DNA from 2 places in the Sphingobacterium anhuiense genome. Region 2 is predicted to be linked to the other one. Evidence: riboswitches for the same ligand, from Rfam matches in the RefSeq annotation. Region 2 holds a riboswitch; the other holds the start of a gene.
The links. Region 2 has a riboswitch for S-adenosylmethionine ahead of metE (5-methyltetrahydropteroyltriglutamate--homocysteine S-methyltransferase). Riboswitches for the same ligand answer to the same signal wherever they lie in the genome.
Positions count from the first base shown of each region.

Region 1: linked by a shared signal. The riboswitch ahead of ACFS6I_RS24205 (hypothetical protein) and the one ahead of metE (5-methyltetrahydropteroyltriglutamate--homocysteine S-methyltransferase) in region 2 are both predicted to bind S-adenosylmethionine.

Region 1 covers NZ_JBHUPE010000020.1:224,994-228,181, reverse strand. Annotated here, with positions in the region: gene ACFS6I_RS24210 (S9 family peptidase) at 1-904, opposite strand, end outside; gene ACFS6I_RS24205 (hypothetical protein) at 1,236-1,499, opposite strand; SAM-I-IV-variant riboswitch at 1,535-1,628, opposite strand; gene ACFS6I_RS24200 (class I SAM-dependent methyltransferase) at 1,717-2,451, opposite strand; gene ACFS6I_RS24195 (hypothetical protein) at 2,814-3,188, shown strand, end outside.
Region 2 covers NZ_JBHUPE010000002.1:54,179-57,366, reverse strand. Annotated here, with positions in the region: gene metE (5-methyltetrahydropteroyltriglutamate--homocysteine S-methyltransferase) at 1-1,301, opposite strand, end outside; SAM riboswitch class I at 1,459-1,563, opposite strand; gene ACFS6I_RS03465 (phosphatase PAP2 family protein) at 1,639-2,406, opposite strand; gene ACFS6I_RS03460 (response regulator transcription factor) at 2,469-3,158, opposite strand.

The DNA of each region.
Region 1 (3,188 bases), on a different contig from region 2:
TCATACTTAGCCAAGTTAACTTAGTTCCATCTGGACTGTAAGTCGGGTTGGTATCATAGCCATTCATACCCTCAGTCAGATTTGTTGTTTGCTTAGAAGTAAGATCATAGCGGTAGATATCCGTATTTGTACTCACGGCATACTCTGTTCCAAACCTTTTTTTACTGACATATAGCACAGCTTTACTATCTGGTGTCCATTCAAAATCTTCAGAACCGCCAAATGGCATTTGAGGACTATAGAAAGGCTCATCCTGCAATAAATCAATTGCTTCGCCAATCTTACCGTTGTTATAGCTGGCTACAAATGGATGATTGAATTTTCCATTATTGAACGTGTCCCAATGACGGTAGTCAAGGTTGTCAAAAACATAAGCGTCAGATTTTGGTAAATCAGGATATTTGTCGGTACTGTGATATTTTTTGATTAAAACTGCTTTGCTAAATAAAATATATTGACCATTTGGAGATAGCTTTACATTTTCTAGATCAGTTTCGCTATGTGTCAGTTGTATAGCTTCACCTTTATATCTATTCTTTTTCCAAAGTTGCCCTTTGAACAAGTAAATGATATCGCCATTTTCTGTAATCTGTACGACAGACTCACCGCCCTTTTCACTTGTTAGAGGAGCTGTGTTACCTGTTTCTAATGATAATGTGTAAAGGTTTTTTTCCGAACTGTTTGTTTCTATAGCATAATTAGAGACACCATATACTAAAGTTTTTCCATCTGTTGAAATTCCTTCTCCAGAAACACGGCCTAATTTCCAAAGTGTCTGCGGATCTAATGGTGCTTTTGCGGTGTTTTCCATATTAAGAACCATTTTGGTTTCTTTGTTTTCCTGAGCTATTGATGCCGAAGCGCATAATAAAATGGAAAGCGTTATTAAAGATTTTTTTTTCATAAAGAATACGAATATGAACAGGCAAGATACAAAATCTACGATCATTTAACATATTAAATAAAGTATTAGAGAAAGAAAACAAGGTGAAGGAATTGTTCAGAATGATGCGATATCACTTTGTGTTAAGCTATTGAAGGAAATTGGTGAAATTATGAAATACTATTTTAACGCATTAAAAAAAAAGCATAAAGCGGCATAGCATTGATATTAGTAACTGAAAGTTATACATAATTAGCTGGATAAAAAAAGCTTCACTCAGTGCTCAAAAAGGAAGGGCTATTTAACCTTTTTAGCGCTGAGTGAATACGCAATTTTAAAGCTGTCTTTGCTCTTATTGGAGAATCGGGATAAGCGTATTTTCCTCTAATCTTACTGCGACATACTTTACGGAAGTAAAACCATCTTCTCTAGAAATGATGTTGGAAAGATCTAGCCCTCTTTTAGAAAAAGTGCTTATGAGCGCAGTGCGGAATGTAGATTTGGAAGAACCCCAACCTTTTTCCGATACCGTATCATTGTTGAGCTGTATCAGTTCGTTGATTGAATAATAACTGAATTTTTCCAGTAAATGTTGATAAAGATTTGGTGTTGACATACAATTTAAAAATTTAAAGGATTAAACCATAAACTGTATCCAGATATTTTTGGTCGAAACCCATATTAATTTACCACCGCGGTTATGTAACTCGGTTGGTATTGCAACGTGCAATTCTGAATACTCTACAAAGTTAGTAGATTTTATTTTGTTTCAAAATTTATTTTAAAATAATTAATTCATGATGAGAATTTTATGAATGATGTCGATCAGATTATTATTTCTTTATAGCGGAAATTATAATAAATATTGGCCTTCTCATCTCGTCTTGCATTTCCGGATAAATTTTTAAAACTTCCTCTGAAGGTTTGGGTTCCGATATTTCTTGAATATCAAAATTAGATTTAATAACCGTATTGATGATAGTTTCTAGATTTCGATGGTATTTAGTTACTTCGTGTCCAAGAAATTTAGTTTTTCTTTGGCCTTCTTCCTGATAATTGTCAATCGGCCAATGCAGACGATTTCCATTTTCATCCTTAAACCAATCTTGTTCAGCTCTTGAAGTAAAAGCGGGATGTTCCATTGAAAAGACAAAACTTCCTCCTTTTTTAAGAATTTGATTTATTTTCAGAAAAACACTTCTCAAATCTTTTAGGTAATGGAATGCAAGTGAACTAATAACGACATCAAATTCTTCATGGTCAAAATTAATATCCTCGATGGCCATTTTTTTATATTCAATTTCAAGGTTTTTGGAAAGCTCTTTTGCTTTATCAATCATTTTTTGAGATAAGTCAATTCCAATTACATTTTTAGCCCCTTTTTGCTTAGCATAAATGCAGTGCCATCCATATCCGCAACCTAGATCAAGCACTTTCTTATTCTGGAAATCAGGTAACATTTTCTGTAAAACATGCCATTCTCCAGCAGCATTTAAACCATCTATAGAACGTTGCATCTTTCCATAGCTTTCAAAGAAGCTAGGATCATCATATTTGTTTTGTTTCATTTTATTATTCGCCGTTTCAAGGTAATTTCAAATTTACTGCCAATATTATTTTTATCAAAACTGAATTGGCTGAACGAGACATAAAAGCATGCTTGACGATCCAGCCATCAAAAGGGGTGGATAAACCTTTAGTAAGTTACAGTGTTATTAATATATTATCTCTTCATTAGGAAAATTAAATTTGATATTGAATTAATTTTTGGTTATTTTTAAATTGTAAAATACATTATACATAAATGTTTTAATATTTTAATGAAACTAATATTGATTTAATGAAGAAATATCTGCTTTTATTGCTATTTTTTTGCCCACTGCTTATTGTTAGTTGCAAGAAATCAGAAGAAATTAATCCCCTATCAAACATGAGTATCGTGTTTTCTGACAATAATCATCCTGTCAGAGGAAAAGTGAAGTACGACTATAATTTGGACAATTGTGGACAGATCAATCTTATTACGAGCGTAAAGGAGTCTGATGGTACTTATTCACAATTGAAATTAACTTTACTTTCTAATGGAGCATTAGCCAAGGTTCAGTATTTCAAACAAAATTCTTCAGCTGATGGTAACTATTTTGCTCCACATCTTCAGCCAGAGAAATCTTTTCAAATCGCGGATTTTAAATATGAAAAAGCAGGCGGTCGATTATCTTTTTCTTTTAGTGGAAAAGTTTATAAAAACAATGAGCAAGAACGAGTATTGACTGGTAAAGTAGATCTGCACACCATTAAATATGCA
Region 2 (3,188 bases):
TGTTGTGCTTCTTTACGAGCTAAGAAAGTAGATGTACGTTTAGCATCATCATCAGTGATATTCGCTGTACGTTCTTTAACTTCAGGCTTGTGGATTAAAGAAGATGTACGACGGTCTTCCGCAGCAGCCTTATTGGCCTCGAAACGCTCAGCGGTTTTTGCATCGACTTCGCCTTCAGCTAAGATCGCTAAATCTTTTACCTCTGCTAATTTTTGCTTAGCAAATGCCAACCAATTTTTAACTTCTTTAGGCAATGACTCTTCATTATCTTCATTGTCTAAATCGAAAGGTACATGTAATAATGAACTCGAAGGTCCTACTAATACACGGTCTTTGCCTAAAGCATCAACAGCTTTTTTGATTTGTGCTAAAGATTTTACGTAATCATTTTTCCAAATGTTGCGACCTTCAACTACACCCAAGGAAAGTGTTAATGAAGCCGGAACTTTGGCTAATATAGTGTCGAGTTGGTTTTCACCTCTTACTAAATCAACATGAACTGCGTAAACTGGTAAGTTTAGAGCTGTTTCTTCGTTGTCACGTAAAGCCTCGAAATAAGTCGTTACAATAATTTTGATGTCTTGAGCAGTAGCAGCTAATTTAGTGAATACACGAGTGTATAGCGCACGTGTTGCATCATCAATATCTAAAGCTAAAAATGGCTCATCAATTTGTACATATTTTGCACCAGCGGTAGCCAATTTAGTTAAGATTTCTTCATATACTGGAACCAACTTATCGATTAAATCGATACGGTTGAAACCAGATTCTTTTTCTTTACCTAATAATAAGTATGAGATCGGGCCAATTAACACAGGCTTAGTTTCGATACCTAAAGATTTTGCTTCATTATATTCATTTAAGAATTTCTCTGAAGTCAATTTGAATTCTTGATTTTTCACGAATTCAGGTACGATGTAATGGTAGTTGGTATCAAACCATTTTGTCATTTCCATTGCGGTTACGTCAACGCCATCTTGTTGGAAACCACGCGCCATTGCAAAGTAAAGGTCCAAATTGTATCCTTTATCTTCGTTATTTAAAAGTGATTGGTATTGTGCAGGGATTGCACCTACAGTTAATGTCAAGTCTAAAACTTGGTCATAAAATGAAAAATCATTGGAAGGAATCAAATCGATGCCAGCATCTTTTTGAGTTTTCCAGTTGCCTTCACGGATTTTCAGTCCAGCCTGCAATAATTCTTGCGCGCTGATTTTTTTAGCCCAATATGCTTCATTGGCCTTTTTCAACTCGCGGAAGGCACCTACACGTGGGTAACCTAAGTTGTTCGTTAGTAACATAAATATAAAATTATTTTATTTGTTCAACCTTAACGAAGCAAGAAATTAGACGGATTTTTTTTTATTTGAAATAAAAAACGATCAAAAATTCTTGAATCTATTTACTAAATTTTTTGATTGCTTTTAGAGAGGAGGGCACAAGATATATTTTGTGTCTAGCTTATCATTCCCACTTTTTGATGGGGTAGAATGTAGCACCTTGTCAATCGACAGGTTGCTAAGGCTTCATTGGGTCTATTCCCTCTGCCTTTCTCTATAAGCGCTGTAAATATCGGAATTAGTTTTATAAAAACAAATATTTTGTAACTTTTATATAAAAATGACAATAAACTAAGGTTTAAAATTGGAAATTAGCAGACAAACCAATTTGTTTTCCATTGTAAAACGGTGTTGCCATCGTTAGGTAACTTGTTTTTTTTGATTGTAAGTGTTTATCAAATAATGGTAATAGCCAGTATGCAATTTTTGTTCCCATAATACCAATACCAGCTCCCATGGCGACGTCAGAAAACCAATGTTTATGATTATACATTCTCAGGTAACCTGTTCCCGCCGCAATTGTATAGCCTGCAATACCATACCAAATGGATTGATCTTTATATTCTTGCCATAGAATTTCTGCACCAGTAAAAGGTACAGCAGTATGTCCTGAAGGAAAAGATTCTTGATCTGCGCGATCAGGTCTCCAAGTAGGTGTCGTTTTTTTTATGGTATATACTGCTGATAAGGTGATTGCATGGGCAATCGAACTTACCACTAAGCGTTGTTTTAAATTGTGCTTACTTGGTATTCCGAGTAAGTCAAGCCCAAAGACAGCGGCAGAAGGAATGAAAACACTAACATTATCAAGTTTAAAAGTTTTGGACGGATCATTATTAATTGAATTGTTTATTTGTTGATCCTTATGTTTGAGGTATGGGTTATTTAATGAGATTACTCCGTAAGTCATTAAAGCCGCAGGAACTATTAATTGCTTATAATTTATTAGCTTAGCATTGGTTTCAAAATCTTGATTATCATTTTGTAAAGTATCTTTTTGCGCATAAAGCGATGTAGAAGAGCAAAAGATTGAAAGGATTAAAAAAAATGGAATTGATAGTTTCATTGTTGCAAGATAAACAAAAAGAGATGTTTTTAACATCTCTTTATTATTCTAGTAATTGTGTATTAGCTAACCAATAATTTATAGCCTTTTCCATGTACATTGACAATTTCAACTTTGGGATCATCTCGTAGGTATTTTCTCAATTTGCTTAAGAAAACGTCCATACTCCGGCCTGTAAAGTAATTGTCATCATGCCAAATTTTTAAAAGGGCTTCTTCTCGAGTCAGTACATCATTCTTTTTTAGACAAAGTAGACGTAATAATTCCGCTTCTTTCGTTGATAGTTTTTGTTGCACACCTTTATGCGCAATTTGTTGACTTGTATAATCGAAGAAGTACTCTCCAATCTCAAATTTATCGCTTACAACCTGATCATCTTTCTCTCTTACAACACGCTTAAGCAATGCATTTATGCGAAGGAGTAATTCTTCCACTCGAAATGGTTTTGTGATATAATCATCGCCACCAAGTTCAAATGCTTCTGTTTTATCTTCCATCATACCTTTTGCAGTAGCAAATATGATGGGGGTTGTTGTATTTATTTTCCTGATTTCTCGGCCTACTGTAAAGCCATCTTTCTTGGGCATCATGACGTCTAAAATGCAAAGATCATAACTGCTCTTGCGAAATTGATTGACAGCTTCTTCACCATCTGTACATAAGGTGACATCAAATTTCCCTTTAAGCTCTAAATAATCTTTTAATAAATCTCCTAAGTTTGGATCGTCTTCTGCTAATAATATCTTCTGCATATTCTTATGGTTTTGTTCGAATATTGATGA